Linked DNA regions of Magnetofaba australis IT-1. The protein of the gene in region 1 interacts with the protein of each later gene in a pairwise test. Links are inferred from orthologs where the notes say so. Each region holds a gene or a part of one and is shown on either strand. Other genes may lie near its edges. The genes, in order: ndk and MAIT1_RS04845.

Region 1 (12,448 bases):
TCCAACCCCGGAGCATGAAACGAGATCACCGTCACCTGCTGGCGCCAGGCGTCCAGCATGGGCGCAACCAGACGCGCCGCGCCGTCATCGCCATGGGCGCGAAACGCCGCCCGTTTGATCTCAACAAAGGCGTGGGCGTGGGGAAAGTTGGCCAGCAGCGCCAGCCCCTCCTCCAGCGTCAGCAGACGCGGGCGCGGCTGACCATTGCGGCGCGGTTTGGCGTTGGCGCGCTGAATGCGCGGCCAATCGGCGTGATGCGCCAGCCGGTTCAAACCCACTGCGCGGCGCAGATTGCCGTCGTGCATCAGGAAGGGGACGCCATCGGCGCTGATCTGCACATCGAACTCTATCCAGCGCGCCCCGGCTTGCAGCGCAGCCTGCAATGATTCCGCGCTGTTATCGGCATGGAGACTGCTCTCGCCCCGATGCGCAACCAACTGTTCGCTCCGCATGTCGCCCCGCCTCCTGTGTATGCGGTTTACATAACCGCTTACCCATTAACACGAAAAAGCGCTTTCGTAACATCTGGAAGTTTGAATTATCAGGCATGATCATTGTACGATTTTGATCAAGTATGAATCCAGAGAGGTTGCCCCGGTGGAAATCCCAGAGGCCAAAATGGACATTCAGGTCACCAACGATCACCAGCTCACGCAGATTGCGCTGCGCGGCGAATTCGTCTACAGCACCATGCCGAGCTTCGTGCACCTGATCAAAAAGCTCCACGGCTCGGAGCGCTACTGCGTGGATCTGGGCAAAGCCACCCGCATCGACAGTTCCGGCATGGGCGCGCTGCTGTTGCTACGGGACCTGGTCGGCGAAGACCACACCCGGGTGGTGCTGTGCAACATGCAACCTCGAGTGCGACAGACGCTCATCAAGGCCAACTTCCACCGCCTATTCACCCTCAGTGACGCCTGCAAGTCGGCCGCATAACCCGCACCACGCTCCAAGCAGGACGCACAACACGCTTAATGGCGCGCATAGACGCCCGTCACCCCGTCCCGATCAAACGTCACCACCGCATAGCGCTCCGCCGCCACGCCCGGCGTCTCCATCCCCGGCGAGCCCATGGGCATGCCGGGCGCCGCCAGACCGCGCACCGCAGGGCGCTCGCGCAGCAGGCGTTTCACATCGGCGGCGGGCACATGCCCTTCAATCAGGTAATCCCCCACCTGCGCCGTGTGGCAGGAGGCCGCCGCATCGGGCACACCCAGCCGCTGCTTGACCGCATCCATATCCGCCACCGGACGCTCTTCAACGGTGAAGCCGTTTTCGCGCATATGCTGCGCCCAGGCGCCGCAGCAACCACAGGTGGGCGACTTGTACACCATGATCTGGGCGGCGGCCTGCGCCTCTGGCGCCGGCGCGCCGAACATCCGCACACCCAGCGCCAACGCCGCTGTCACCGCCACCAACGCGATGGCGATGACGCTGCGACGCCAAGCGGGTCCCGCTGCTTTGTGTGACGATGCCGCCATCGGCGCAAGCCCCCTCTTTTAGAGGATTAATAGAAACGCTGTCCGCCTGGCGCGGCATGCGGCGCTTGCGGCTTCTGCGCCGGAGCGCCGCCCTGGGCGGATTTTGTCGCAGGCGTGTAGTCAGCAGGCAATGTGAACAGCTCGGCCGGTTGCGCCCCCTCTTTGATATCGCTCACCATCAGCGTCACCGCGCCATTGGCTTCCGCCTTCACCGGCATGCGCAGCTTCACGTCCACCCATTGGGTCATCTCGCGGGATTTGCCATTAAACGCCGTCACCAGACGCCACTTCTCGGTCTCGCGGCCATTGAGCTGTTCAACCCCTTCCAACACCCGCGTCATCAACGGCCCGTTGGGAATCTCGCGCTGAATCACCACGCTGCGCGACGGATCCACCCACAGACGCATGGTCTGCTTGGCGCCGCGATCCATCATGGAGATCTCCCAGCGTTCGGCCTGCACGCCGCCCACCGCCTCGGGCTTTTTGGCTTTCACGCAGGTCACACCCTTCTTCGCAGCTTCCGCGCCGCACAGCGGATGCTTGGGGTCCGACGGCATCATGGCGCGGTCCGGGCGTGGCGGCATGGGGCCGTAGATCCCCTCCTGATACAGCTTGCGGTCCGGCGCCAGGGTCCAGATCTTCTTATTGGCCGCATCCAGAATCACCGCGCGCTGTTCGCCGCCCACCACGCCTTGGGCGCGCAGCTTCTCGTCGCCCACAAAGATCTGCCCGCTGGCGCTCTGCTTGGGGTTTTTGGGGCTGCTCATGGTGATCACGGCGGAAAAACTGCCGCCATACCACGAGGCGTCATCGTTGGCGCGGGCAACGCCCGGCAGCAGCGCCGCAACCATGAGCGCAGCCGATGTGATCTTTACGAATTGCATGAAAACTCTCCCCGGTGAACAATAGCGTGCAAGGGCGCGCCGCCGCCCTGGCGTAGAGGGCGGGCGTCTGCTACCCTGCCCACCTTTTTTATGCAGCGGCCTGACGAAATTTGGGACGCGCGCGCAATACGGGGATACAATCGTCCCGCGCCGCGTCAAAACTTCCGCCACGGGCTCGCGCGCAGAGCGATATCCTACCCCAGCTTCGAGGAGTTTGAAAGATGGCCGTTGAGCGCACCCTCTCCATGATCAAGCCCGACGCCGTGGCGAAAAACGTCATTGGCGAAATCTACAGCCGTTTTGAAAAGGCCGGTCTGCGCATCGTCGCCTCCAAAATGGTGCAACTGAGCGCCGAAGACGCCGGCAAATTCTACGCCGTGCACAAAGAGCGCCCCTTCTATAAAGATCTGTGCGACTTCATGTGCTCCGGCCCCATCATGGCGCAGGTGCTTGAGGGTGAAAACGCCATCGCCAAAAACCGTGAAGTGATGGGCGCCACCAACCCCAAAGAGGCCGCCGCCGGCACCATCCGCGCCGACTTCGCCGACTCCATCGACGCCAACGCCGTGCACGGCTCTGACGCCGCCGAGACCGCTGCGCAGGAGATCGCCTTCTTCTTCAACGCTTTCGAACTGTGCGACCGTCCGTAAATATGTGAAATATTGGGATGCTGAAAGATATCGAGGGCTCCGCCCTCGAGCTCCCAAGATCAACAGCCACACCGTGATTCGGGCCATCCATGGCCCTCACCCTGCGGGCTCGCTTCGCGAGTCCGATTCGGCTATCCTGCCGAATCGTGAGGCGCCGCCCCACACCCCGCTTAAGGGTCATGGACCCTTAAGAATCCCGACAAATCGCCTCTGGCGATTTGTCACATAGTCAGCGCAAGCTCTGCCTGCGTCACGCAAACATCTTTACCTCTTAGTTAATCCATGACTTCCACCGCCCCCGTCAGCTTGCACGCTTTGACCCGCCAGGAGATGGCCGATCTGTTCGTCTCCTGGGGCGAAAAACCCTACCGCGCCAAACAGGTGTGGTCGTGGCTCTACGTGCGCCTGGCCGAGAGCGTGGAGGAGATGAGCGATCTGTCCAAAACCTTCCGCGCGCAACTGGAAGCCGTGGCCGAGCCCCTGCGCCCGGCGGTGAGCGAACATCGCGTCTCTCAGGACGGTACGGAAAAGTGGCTGCTGGCCCTGGCCGACGGGCAGCAGATCGAAACCGTCTACATCCCCGAAGAGGGGCGCGGCACCCTGTGCGTCTCCTCCCAGGTGGGCTGCACCCTCTCCTGCCCCTTCTGCCATACCGGCGCACAAGGGTTCGCCCGCAACCTGACCACGGCGGAGATCGTGCAACAGGCGGTGTTCGCCCGCGCCGAACTGGCCAAGCGCGACAAGAAGCTCACCAACATCGTCCTCATGGGCATGGGCGAGCCGCTGTATAACTACGATAACGTCACCCAGGCGTGCCGTATCATCACCGATGATGCCGGTCTGGGCATCGGCACCCGCAAGCTCACCCTCTCCACCGCCGGATTGGTTCCGAAAATGGTCCAGGCGGGTCACGATCTGGGGGTCAATATGGCGGTGTCGCTACACGCCGTGCGTGACGAGCTGCGCGATGAACTGGTGCCCATCAATCGCAAATACAATCTGGCCGCGCTGCGTCAGGGCGCATTAGACTACCCGCTCAAGTCAGGCCGTCGCATCACCTGGGAGTATGTGATACTGGATGGGGTCAACGACAGCGACGCCGACGCCCACCTCTTCGCCCACTTCCTGCGCGGCATCCCCTCCAAGATCAATCTGATCCCGTTCAATCCCTGGCCCGGCGTACCCTATGCGCCCTCACCGCGCGCGCGTATTCTGGCGTTCCAGCACATACTCCATGAAGCGGGTTTTGTCACCGTCATCCGCGACTCCCGTGGAGAGGATATCCTGGCCGCCTGCGGCCAGCTCAAAGGCAGCGTGGAAGGGGCGCGGCGACGACCGCCATCGGAATAAAAACGCTTCGTCATACGGAGACGAAACTCATGCAGATTGAGCGGCTGGACCATCTGGTGCTCACCGTGGCGGACATCGACGTCACCGTAGCGTTCTATGTCTCCGTGCTGGGCATGCAAGCGATCACCTTCGGCGCTGGACGTCGCGCACTGACGTTTGGGCAGCAGAAGATCAATCTGCACCAGCACAACGCGGAGTTCGAACCCAAAGCCCTGACGCCGACCCCCGGCTCAGCGGATCTCTGCTTTCTCACCACCACCCCATTGGAGGAGGTGATTGCGCATCTGATGGACTTGAACATCGCCATTGAGGAGGGCCCCATCGGGCGCACCGGCGCGTGTGGTCCGCTCCTCTCCGTCTATCTCCGTGACCCTGACGGCAACCTGATTGAAATCAGCAATCAGACTGCCCCGGCTTGAACGTCGCTCAATCAGCGTCGCCAATCCAGCGTTACTTCACAGTCACTGCAATCCAGAATTGTACAGAGCGCCTAAATGTGTGCGTGACGCAGGTGAAGCTTGCGTTGACTATGGGCCGCCGACTGGTCGGCGGCGGGGTGATTCGGGCCATCCATGGCCCTCACCCTCCAGGCTCGCTAGCGCGAGTCCGATTCGGCAATCCTGCCGAATCGTCTGGGGTCCGCGACCCCAGCGGGTGTAATGGAATGGTCCGCTCCGCTACCCAAACGGCCTCGCAATGGGCCAAGATGGTGATGTGTTTTTCCATCTAAACGGAGTCGGAGCGGACCATGAGCAATCATATCGAAAACGGACAGGTACGGGTACTGGGGATTGATCTGGGCAAGAGCGTGTTTCAGTTGCATGGCGTCGATGCGCGCGGCAAGAGCGTTCTGAAACAGCGCTTGAAACGAGATAAGTTACTGGAGTTCATGGCGCAACTGCCGCCGTGCCTGGTGGGGATGGAAGCCAGTAGCGGCGCGCATCACTGGGCGCGGAAATTTCAGGGATATGGGCATGAAGTGCGTTTGATGGCGCCGCAATATGTGAAGCCCTACGTGAAGCGGCACAAGAACGACAGCGTGGACGCTGAGGCGATATGTGAAGCGGTACAGCGTCCGAATATGCGTTTTGTGGGGATCAAAAGCGTTGCCCAGCAAGAAATTCTAGCGTTGCATCGGGTGCGCAGTCTGGCGGTGAAGAACCGCACGGCGTTGGTGAACCAGATTCGCGGACTGCTTGCCGAGTATGGGATTGTCTTTCCCAAGAGCATCAAGCAGGCGCGGCGGGCGATTGTGCTGATTTTGAGTGATGAGAGCTCGGAAATGAGCGCCAATTTTCGCGTAATTCTGGAGGATGAGCGCGATGAGCTGGCGCATTTGGATGAGCGCATCGGCAAATATGAGCGTGAGATTGAGGCGCTGGCCAAGGCGGAGCCGCAGTGTCGATTGCTGATGACGATCCCGGGAGTGGGACCGATCACGGCGACGGCGCTGTTGGCGTCGGTGGGGGATGTGCGGGCGTTTAAGAATGGCCGGGAGCTGTCGGCATGGATAGGGTTGGTTCCAAATCAGCACTCCACAGGGGGCAAGGCGTGGCTGACGGGGATCAGCAAGCGGGGAAACGGTTATCTTCGCACCCTGTTGATTCATGGGGCGCGGGCGGCTTTGCGCGTGTGTGAAAACAAGCCGGATCGCCGCAGCCAATGGGTGGTGTCGGTGTCGGAACGCCGCGGCGCGAATAAAGCGGTGGTGGCGCTGGCCAACCGCATGGCGCGCAGCGCGTGGGCGATGCTGGTGAAGCAGGAGGCCTATGGGGCCAGCGCCGCTGTGTAGAGAGAGCGCAATACAACTCTAAAAGAAAAACAGGCCGATAAGGAAAGAGAAAGAGATCCCACCAGCCAGGTTGCGAGAGAGAGTCGAGATTGATGGCGTGAAACGGCATAGCCCTGCGTGGTCAAGAACCTGTTTCGCCCAAGGGCCCATAGAGGCCGAGGGTGTGTTGAGGAGGGCCACGCGCAAATTCCATCAGGGCCAGAGGGCGACAAGCCCCTCATCAACAGGCCGGATACATGGGCGCGACTAAGCCTCACACATCAGTGGACATTTTCTCTTGCCGTGGCGGAGCGGACCATACATGGGCGGAGCCCACGGTTTGATTTTTTGGAGCTCGAGGGCAAAGCCCTCGATATCTTCCAAATCAAAAGTCAGATTTTGGCTTCCCATGTTGATTAAGCCCAACAAAAAAGGGCCAACCCACAGGTTGGCCCTCTTACACTCCAGTTGCAGCAGAACAGGCCCGCTGCAAGCGCAGATCAGGAGACGGTCAGGCTGGCCGACTCGCTCCACTCACCGCCCTTGTTGTCCTTCCAGGTCACTTTCACATCGCCGGTGGCGCTGGCCTTCATATCGAAGGAGAAGAACGGGTTTTTGGAGACGCCGCCGGTCCAATCCGCCGACAGAATCTTCTTCCCCAGATACTCCGCTTCAAACAGCACAATGTGGTGCGCCGGGATCAGATCACCGGTGGCGGAGTCCTTGCGCAGACCACTCTCCATGGGGTGTTTGATCATGGTTTTGATGGTGACGATGGAGTCTTTGGCCACCGGTTTGCGCGGACCGCGCACTTTGGGATTGCCGATATTCGCCATATTATTCGCTCCTTACCGCAGGCTCGCCGGACAGTGGCGTCGCCGCGTCATGTTCTTGGATCGCTTAACCGCGCAGATCAACCAGCGCAACCGCCAGCCGCCACTTCCACATGCTTGCTGGTCTGGATCAGCTTGCCGGTGTTGCTCTTGGCCACCACGCGCACCGGCGAGGGTTTGGCCATTTTGATGCGCAGCTCAAAGTTCACCGTACCGGTCTCCGGGGTGAAGCGGAACTTGGCCACCAACGGCTTGGGGTTGTTATCAACAAACACGCCCAGGGATTCAATGTAGTTGCCCGGCTCCATGGGGTGATCCACAGAGATGGGAATCCGCACCAGACCGCCATTTTCGGCTTTGTCGGGCGCGCCCAGGGCGATGCTGCCGGTCCCGGCGGGTCCCGTGCCCATCTCCTTGGCGACCAGATCGGCAATCGCATCGGCGCGGGCCGGAGAGGACGCGCCCAGCATGGCTGCGCCAACTCCCACGCTCCCCATCACCCCAAACAGGCTGCGACGGGTCAAACCGGATTTCATCGATTCAGACATAGCGCTCTCCATAAGCATCGCGCGTCGCTTCGACGCCCTCGTCGTTGCGCGCGGCGGGTCAATCATCTGGTGATGGCTAACAAACTAAAGAATGGCTCAACTCACTGCTCTTCCCGGGTAATGCCGGGAAAAATCGCGGGGCCTTGCGGCCCCGCGAAATCCAAATCTCAAAACAGCGGTTAGGCGAACGTATCGTTCATGATCGCCTGATACCAGCTCTCGGCATAGAGGGCTTCCTGATGACGGAAAGCGGGAGTCGCTTCCATCGGCGAAAGACCGCCCGACAGCTTGGTGATTTTGCCATCCTTGAGGGTGGAGACCAGAGCCACGGAGATGCCGTAGTTGGGCGCCAGGATGCTGTAGCAGGTGTTGACGTAGGTGGGCATGGGAGCCGGTTTGCCTTGCAGCGAAGCGATGATGGCCGCAGCGGCCACTTTGGCTTCGGAGTTGGCGGCGTAGCCGGACTTGGGCAGGCCCGCAGCGGCGGAGGAGTCGCCGATCACGTAAACATCTTTGGCCATGGTCGACTCAAAGGTCTTGAAGTCGATGGGGCACCAGCCCTTGTCATTGGCCACGCCCGCCAGGAAGGCCACTTTACCGGCCTTTTGCGGCGGAATCACGTTGACCACATCGGCCTTGAACTCATCCATCTCAGTGTAGACGGTGTTGGTTTTGGGGTCAACGCGGGTCACTTTGCCGCCTTCACCGGCGGGCACCCACTCCAGATATTTGCCTTTATAGCCCAGTTTCTCCCAGCCGCTCTGGAACAGGCCGAACTTGGAGAACTTGTCCTTGGGATCGAGCACGATCAGCTTGGACTTGGGCTTTTTGGTTTTGAAGTAGTGGGCGATGAGGCTGGCGCGCTCATAGGGCCCGGGAGGGCAACGGAACGGGTTGGGGGGAGCCACCAACACCATGGTGCCGCCATCTTTCATGGCGTCGATCTGATCACGCAGAATAGCGGTCTGAGGACCGGCTTTCCAGGCGTGGGTCATGGTTTTGGTGGCGGCTTCGTCATAGCCCTCAATGGCGTCATAATTGAAGGAGACGCCCGGGGAGAGCACCAGCTTGTCATAGGAGAACACGCCGCCAGCGGTGGTGACCTTCTTGGCGCCGGTATCCACGCCGGTCACGGTCTCATGCACCACGGTGATGCCGTGCTTCTTCAGACCTTCGTAGCCCCACTTCTGCACTTCCAGGTCACGCATGCCCACCAACACGGGGTTGGACAGCGGGCAGGAGTAGTAGTGCTTGTTCTGCTCAATGAGGATCACCGACACATTGGGGTCGGCTTTTTTAATGTATTTGGCCGCGGTCGCGCCGCCGTAGCCGCCGCCCACCACGATCACCTGGGCTTTGTTGCCCGCAATGCTGGGGCTCGCAGCGCCACAACCGGCCAGGCCCACCGCGGCGACGCCGCCAGCGGCTTTGACAAAACTCCGACGAGTCAATTTAGACATACTATTTGCCTCCTGATACGTATTCGAGTGTCGCTTGCAGCGCGATTACTTGTTCGCGGCCCAGAAGTGGGAGATGGCTTCCAGCTCTTTGGCGCTGGCTTTATCCATCCGCTTCTTCATCTTCTTGGGCTGGGGCATTTTCAGAGCCTCATCCTTGTAGTCTTCCATTTTGAACAGAAGATAGTCCAGATGCTGCCCAGCGACGCGAGGCATGTCGTCTTCGGTGCTCTTGCCACCATCTTCGTGGCACTTGGTGCACTTCATCTCTTTGGCCAGCTTCTCGCCTTCGGCGGCCAGAGCGGGCTTGACCATGGCGATGGTCTCGCCGGTCTTCATCGCAAGTTTGGGGTTCTCGGCGCCGCCGGTCCATTTCCAGCCCGCCACCGCTTTGGAGAGGGCTTCGATCTCGGCGTCGGAGTAGCCTTTGGCGATACGGCCCATGATGGTGCTGTAACGCTCGCCGGAACGGAACTCTTTCATCACCGGGATCAGGTAGTTGGCGGGTTGACCGGCGATGTTGGGCATGGCCGGGCCATTGGCCATGCCGTCGGTGCCGTGACAACCGGCGCAGGTGTTAGCCATAGCCAGACCCGAGGCCATGTCGGCCCGCGCCTCATCGGCGTTCATCGCCACCCCTCCAGCGATCATTGCGCCGGCCACAGCCAGCAGGGATTTCTTGTTCAGATGCATCTCTCCCTCCCAATAAGGAAAATTCTCAAAAGGTTTTGGCCTTGGCCAGCGCGGCCCATTTCCATCGCGCTCTCCGCAACCATAACTTGATCCGCTGTTGTCCACGCATGTTCGGATCAAGGCGCTACATACAATCAATTTTGGGCGCTCCCCAGCGCCCGGCGGCGAGATTAGAAATCGCCGCGCGCCGCGCCTTCCATCATCTCCCAAATGACGTTGCGCACGCGCAGAGCCTCCTTCTTGAGTTCCGGCGGCAGCGGCTTGCCGCCATGAATCATCATGTCCAGATTCATGGAGACCAGACGCAGCTTGCCGTCCTTGCCTTCTATCACGGCAATGCGGCACGGCATGAAGCCGGTGTAGGCGTCGCGATAGTCGGCCATCATGGCGCCCACGCGGGCGTCACAGAAGGAGAGGAAATTGACGTAACGGAAATCTTTATTGGTAACCGCTTTCACCTGCTTATAGAACGGCGCTTCGCCCACAAACAGGAAGTTGCGCGAAGAGGCCAGGCTCTTAAGCGACTCCACCACGTCGTCGGGAGAGAGGCCTTCGTCCACCTCTTTCACCCACATCATGGCCACGCCCGGATCGCCGGTCGACAGCAGACGGTCGGCAAAACCGGCGTACATATCCAGCGCGCCCTCTTCAAACTCAGCGAACTTGTCGGCGTGCTTCTCCAGGATCGGCGCGAACTTCTCCATCGCCGGACCGGCTTTGGCCATCAGCGGCGCCAGCTTCTCCATCTGCGGGGCCATCTGCTGGGCCACGCCGAACATGGCGCCATACTTTTGATACATATAACCGCCACAAATCACGGCGACCAAGCCGATGATCGCCAATAAATTCCGAATCAACCCCATTGAACCCTCTCTTGCGACAACGCCCGCGGGGGGCTTTTTTCGTCTCAGACCGCGCCGCAGCGCCGTCGACTCTGTATTAGAATCTCATAATATTAAACGAAAAATTCGGGTTATACTGCCCCATTGTTCCCATCTATTTCAAGCAGGAATTCTCTCCCCTCACACGCCGTCCGCCGCCCGTGTGACAGAATTGTAAAAATTAGAGGGAATAAGCCGCTGTATTCATTGATTCATGGGCCGATATGTTTTTTTTACAGCCAGGGCTGGTGAATCAGGCCCAAATGATCAACGGCGCCAGACTTTTGCAGCGCCCACAGTTGCAACAAATCCGCAGGGGTGGCGGGGTAGAACGCCGCGTCCGCCAGCGACTCGGCGTCCATCCACAACCACCCCAGGGCGCTGGTCTCCTGGGGGTTTAAATGCGGTTCAATTGGTCCCTGAGCCGTCACAGCAAAAACCATATGCAGCACATCGCGGCCATTGGCGTTGGTCTGCAGCGTCGCCAGCAGAGCGCCGACCTCCACGCGCAGGCCCAACTCTTCGAGAAACTCCCGCTCAAGACAGTCGCGGGCCTCCTCGCCAGCCTCCAGATTGCCGCCGGGCAGATTGAAACGCTCCTGACCGCCATACTCATAGCGCATGGCCAGAAGCCGCCCAGCCTCCACCAATACGCCACAGGGGCGAATAATCATGACTTGACCTCAAAAAAGGGGGATGACGCTCTGCGCCCTGGGATTGGCGGCTGGCCGGGCGGAGGGCGACGCCTCACACCCGGCCAGCGCTCTGAAAGACAGTTAGGCGTCGCCCTCCGACTCAGGCTGCTCCTGGTCGCCGAACAACGCGCCATTGAGCCACTGGAAGGCGAATTCCATCAGCGCCTCGTCGTTGTGCCGAATACGCGCCTCGGTATCGGGGTCCAACTGATAGCGCGACAGGAAGGAGGATTGAAACACAAACTTGCGGAACTCCGCTGGATTGGCGCCTGCGGTAAAGAACAGCTCCAGCAGACCTTGCAGCCCGCTCGACAGCTCCCCTTCCTGCCCACGGCGGCGCACGATGATATCCATCCAGCCCTGATTGCGCGCATCGTAGCCATCGGCGCCCTGGTCCTTGCGCCATTCGGCCACCGTCCACTGGCCCGGCTCTTGATGACCTTGGCAGAACGTCTCGTGAATCACCACCGACTCGGGTTTGGAATGGGCGTCATCTTTATGCGTCAGCGCCATACACACCGGATAGTTGCGGCAGGCCGCCGGTCGGTCGCTATAGACAGAGCAGCCGGCGTCGCTGTTGAACGGACAGCGCCCGCTCTCCGGATCCATGCGGATGATGACGATGGGCAGCTTGCCTTTGGGCAGGGTCATGGGGGTGGCGTAGTCGTGCAGAAAGGTCTCGGCGTCGACTTCCAATCGGTTGCGCAGTCGCACCATATCGTAAGGCGTGAGCACAATCTCGATATTCTTGCAGCATTCGTTGAAACAACTGACCCCGGGGTGGCAGCCAAACTGGAAGCGATCATCGGCGCCCAGCTTGGTGGGGTGCAGCAGCTCGAGCAACTCCGCGGGCATGGCGTGCAGCTCTTCATCCAGCATATTCAGACGCGCACGCTCATGGAGGTGGTCGGGATCCGGTTTGCTCTTGTCTGCATTGGACATGCTCGCCTCGCTTGTCACACTCGCCCCGCTCTGCGGAACAAGCATCAGGGTTGGGCTTTTGGGGCGCGTTCGGCGCGCCCACGATTGCGCGCGCCAGGATCACAGGCTCTTGGGAATCAGATCCTGGTGCGCCTTCTGGAAGCAGCGCCACTCGCCGGTCGTCGGATCGATCTTCGAGTTGACGAAGCACTTCCAGTTATGCTCATCGATGAAGTTGTGGTCCATATTATAATAGAAACCGGGGTATCGCGTCTCCTTGCGAT
Region 2 (4,054 bases), on another replicon or contig:
GCGTGGTCTGTGTGAACCGCAGCCGCCCAAAACCAAAACCGGCAAGTCGGTGGCGGTGGTGGGCTCCGGCCCGGCGGGCATGGCGGCGGCGCAGCAGCTCACCCGCGCTGGGCATGACGTCACCCTGTTCGAAAAGAACGAGGCGGTGGGCGGTCTGTTGCGCTTCGGCATCCCCGACTTCAAGCTGGAGAAGACGGTCATCGATCGGCGTCTCAAGCAGATGACCGCCGAAGGGCTGACCATCAAAACCGGCGTGAAGGTGGGGACCGACATCACGGTGGCGGATCTGCGCAAGCAGTTCGACGCCGTGCTGCTCACCGGCGGCTCCGAACAGCCGCGCGATCTGCCGATTCCCGGGCGCGAACTCCAGGGCATTCACGTGGCCATGCAGTTCCTCACCCAGGAGAACCGCCGCGTGGCGGGGGCGACCTTCTCGGCGGAGGAGACCATCTCCGCCAAAGACAAGCATGTGGTGGTGATTGGCGGCGGCGACACCGGTTCCGACTGCGTGGGCACCTCCAACCGCCATGGCGCGGCCAGCGTGACTCAGCTGGAGCTGCTGCCCAAGCCGCCCAAGGAGCGCGCCGACAGCACGCCGTGGCCGCTGTGGCCGCAGATGCTGCGCACCTCCACCTCCCATGACGAGGGCTGCGAGCGCATGTGGAGCATCCTCACCAAGTCCTTTGAGGGCGAGGATGGTCAGGTTAAGCGCATCAATTGCGTGCGTCTGAAGTGGGTGGAGCGTGAAGATGGCGGCCGCCCGGAGATGGTGGAGATCCCCGGCAGCGAGTTCGTGCTGGAGGCGGATCTGGTGCTGTTGGCCATGGGCTTCCTGCACCCGGTGCACGACGCGTTGATCAAGGATCTGAATGTGGATCTGGACCCGCGCGGCAACGTGCAGGTGGGCGCGGACTTCATGACCAGCGAGGCGGGGGTGTTCGCCGCCGGCGACATGGCCACCGGTCAATCCCTGGTGCTCAAGGCCATTGACGGCGGGCGCAAAGCCGCCGCCAGCGTCGACGCGTGGTTGCGCGGCGGCGTTTCGGTGCTGACCAACTGACGCAAACCGTTCAGGTTTTTGTTTCTGCGCGCCCCGGCTGGGCTTCTGGCCGGGGCGCGCTTTATTTTGCTCCCCGTCGCGCGTGCTTGACGACGGCGACGGGCCACTTTACAATCAACTTAACAGCTAAGAAAAAAGCCGGGCGGGCCAAGGCGTTAGCTCATGAACGTCGATGCTTGCGCGCGCGGATCGCCGCATGATCGGGGAGGGGTTGTGAACCAGGAGTTCGGCGCCGAGGGCGCGTATAGTGACGAGCCTCAAGCTGATGCTTTCCGTCAGGAGGATCTCCCGGCGCAAGAGCAGGCCGAAGAGCCGGTGGTGATGCAAACCGAGGCTCCGCTTGAGGCCATGGGCGAAGCGGCTGATGACGGGTGGGATGACGACGCGTCTACAGACGAAGCCGGGGAGGCTGACGATGGAGCGGAGGTCGAGCCTGTTCAGGCTGAACCTGAGTTGGCTCCGGCGGCGCCGCAACCCGCTGATGCGGCGCCGGTGGCTGAGTCTGCCGTGTTGAGCGACCCCCTGCAGGCGCTGGAGCAGCGTTGGACGCAGGTGGCCGAACGGGTGGAGAAGTTGAAACAGGAGAATCGCGCGCTCAAGGCCTCAGTGGCCGAGCGCGAAGCGCAGTTGGCCAAGTTGGCCGAAGGCTATACGCGGGTGAAGGCGAAGGTGGAGGAGCTGCAGCAGGAGCGTGCGCAGACCCTCGGACGCCTGGAAAATTTGGTTACCCGCGTCAAAGGGTTGGATCGCGATTGAATTTCTGCTCGCCAGAGCGCAAAATGGCGAACAGACGGCGCCCAAGTGAATTGAGTAAGACGAAGTCGGTCGAAATCCTTGGCGCTGGATGGTCAGTGATAACGCACGGCGGTTTGTTTCGCGGCGTGCGATGAGTTGAGATGGTGGAGCGCCATCAAGCGGTTAACGTTGGGATGGAGTCGGCGTGGCGCCGACTCCGTCGCCGACGAGCAGGAGCATCATGTTCCCCTGCGGTGTGCGTCAGGAGCGCAGACTTCCTGAGCCGATACTTTTGAGCCCAAGGAGGGCCGCACTGGTCGTGGAGTGAAAGCCCCTTGTCGGGCTTACCAGAAGCGATCATCCGGTCGTCCGCACTTATGTGACGGGTTCAAGAAGTTGCCCTTCAACGGCATCTGCGGGGGATTAACGCGCAAGCGAGTTGGCACGATGGAGCAAGCCCGCGCCAAACAGCGCTTGCGCGCAACGTTGCGACAGAGCCGCCTGGCTTTGTCGGCGGAACAAAGGGAGGCGGGCAGTCGCGCCATAGCGGCGCATGCCCGCGCCCTGCCTGCCTACGCCTCAGCCCGCTCCGTGGCTCTGTACTGCGCCATTCATGGCGAAGTCGACCTCCTCAGTCTCATCGCTGAAAATGACGACCCTGCGCGGCGATTCTATCTGCCGTGGGTGCAGGCGGACGGTCAGTCCCTGGCGTTTGCGCCTTTTGCATGCGGCGACGCGCTGCGCGCGGGCGCGTTTGGCGTGTCTGAGCCTGTGGAGCGCGCCAATTCGCTCAGTGGCGCAGCGTTGACGCAATTTGACGTGTTGTTTTTGCCGCTCCTAGGGTTTGACGCTTTTGGGGGGCGGTTGGGTTACGGCGGCGGCTACTATGATCGTGCATTGTCGCATATTGTGCGACGCGATCAGGGCGGACCGCTGGTGATAGGCGTGGCGTTTGAACGCCAACGGGTCGAGCGTTTGCCGCTTGAACCGCACGACATCCGCTTGGATGGCGTGGTGACTGAGAGTGGAATCCACTGGGCATCCCCCGCGTCGATTCCGCATACATACTGATATCGTGCGCACGCGCGCGTTGCGAGAGAGACTCCATGGACATAATCAGCCTGATTGTTGGATTGGCCGCAGGGGGCGGCGTCGGCTACTTCCTGCTTGTGAACTATCGTAAACAGCAGGAACAAGCGGTTTGTGAGCGTCAGGCGCGCGCCGATATGGCGCTGAAAACCGCTGAAGAGAAGATGGAGGCCGCCGCGCGCGAAGCGGAGTTGCAGGCCAAGGCCGAGCGCATTCGTCTGCGCGAAGAGTTGGAGGCGCAGTTCCAGGAGCGCAAGGGCGAGTTGGATGATCAGAAGCGCCGCCTGGATAAGCGCGAAGATCAGTTGGATCGCAAATCCGCGCAGTTGGATGATCGCGAATCGCAGCAGGAGTCGCGTCGTCAGCAGGTGGAGCAACAGAGCGCCGAGGCGGCGGCCAGCAAGGAGCGTTTCGAGGCTCTGGCCAAAGAGCGTCAGGCGGAGTTGGAGCGGGTGGCGCAGCTGACCTCGGAAGAGGCGCGGGCGACGTTGATCCAGGAGTTGGAGGATGAAGCGCGGCGCGAAGCCGGGCGCATGCTCAAGTCCATCGAAGAGGACGCCAAGGGCAATGCGCAGAAGAAGGCGCAGGAGGTGATGGCGACGGCCATTCAGCGCTTTGCCGGGGAATTTGTCGCCGACCGCACGGTGTCGGTGGTGCAGATCCCCAATGACGACATCAAAGGGCGCATTATCGGTCGCGAGGGGCGCAACATTCGTGCGCTGGAAGCGGCCACCGGCTGTGATCTGATCATCGACGACACCCCCGAGGCGGTGGTGGTTTCCGGGTTCAATCCGGTGCGCAGGCAGATCGCCAAGCGCGCGTTGGAGGAGCTGGTGGGGGATGGTCGGATTCACCCGGCGCGCATTGAAGAGGTGGTGAAAAAGGCCAAGAAGGCGGTGAATCAGGAGATTAAGGAGGCGGGCGAGCAGGCGGTGATCGACGCCGGTTTGAATGCGCTGCACCCTGAGTTGATCAAGGTGTTGGGCGCGCTCAAATTCCGCACCTCCTACACGCAGAATGTGTTGGCCCACTCGGTGGAGGTGGCGCACTTCGCTGGGGCCATGGCCGACGAGATGGGGTTGGACTCCAAATTGGCGCGGCGTTGTGGTTTGCTGCACGACATCGGCAAGGCGGTGGACCATGACACTCCGGGCTCCCATGCGGTGCTGG

Evidence for each region.
Region 2: the proteins of ndk (region 1) and MAIT1_RS04845 interact in binary tests that used the Escherichia coli proteins (3 or more experiments, as listed by UniProt). The link is inferred for Magnetofaba australis IT-1 from one-to-one orthologs.

What each region holds. Positions count from the first base shown.
Region 1 is NZ_LVJN01000020.1:901,072-913,519, reverse strand. The notes cover bases 1,445-4,300. They hold ndk (nucleoside-diphosphate kinase), read left to right. Parts: upstream 1,445-2,586; coding sequence 2,587-3,015; downstream 3,016-4,300. Other genes in these bases: rlmN (dual-specificity RNA methyltransferase RlmN), read left to right, coding at 3,298-4,300; MAIT1_RS16205 (hypothetical protein), read right to left, coding at 1,508-2,365; MAIT1_RS16210 (DUF411 domain-containing protein), read right to left, coding at 1,445-1,481. In the rest of the region: MAIT1_RS16220 (glycerophosphodiester phosphodiesterase family protein), read right to left, coding at 1-452; MAIT1_RS16215 (STAS domain-containing protein), read left to right, coding at 598-936; more of MAIT1_RS16210, read right to left, coding at 972-1,444; more of rlmN, read left to right, coding at 4,301-4,365; MAIT1_RS16190 (VOC family protein), read left to right, coding at 4,395-4,784; MAIT1_RS16185 (IS110 family RNA-guided transposase), read left to right, coding at 5,114-6,157; thiosulfate oxidation carrier complex protein SoxZ, read right to left, coding at 6,637-6,972; MAIT1_RS16175 (thiosulfate oxidation carrier protein SoxY), read right to left, coding at 7,050-7,517; MAIT1_RS16170 (FCSD flavin-binding domain-containing protein), read right to left, coding at 7,697-8,977; MAIT1_RS16165 (c-type cytochrome), read right to left, coding at 9,023-9,667; MAIT1_RS16160 (DUF302 domain-containing protein), read right to left, coding at 9,838-10,530; MAIT1_RS16155 (NUDIX domain-containing protein), read right to left, coding at 10,782-11,222; MAIT1_RS16150 (YkgJ family cysteine cluster protein), read right to left, coding at 11,325-12,185; aprA (adenylyl-sulfate reductase subunit alpha), read right to left, coding at 12,285-12,448. UniProt on the Escherichia coli protein: Major role in the synthesis of nucleoside triphosphates other than ATP. The ATP gamma phosphate is transferred to the NDP beta phosphate via a ping-pong mechanism, using a phosphorylated active-site intermediate.
Region 2 is NZ_LVJN01000015.1:591,202-595,255, forward strand. Bases 1,311-4,054 are described here. They hold MAIT1_RS04845 (5-formyltetrahydrofolate cyclo-ligase), read left to right. Parts: upstream 1,311-2,242; coding sequence 2,243-2,866; downstream 2,867-4,054. Other genes in these bases: zapB (cell division protein ZapB), read left to right, coding at 1,311-1,816; rny (ribonuclease Y), read left to right, coding at 2,902-4,054. In the rest of the region: MAIT1_RS04830 (glutamate synthase subunit beta), read left to right, coding at 1-1,060; more of zapB, read left to right, coding at 1,274-1,310. UniProt on the Escherichia coli protein: Involved in the removal of 5-formyltetrahydrofolate.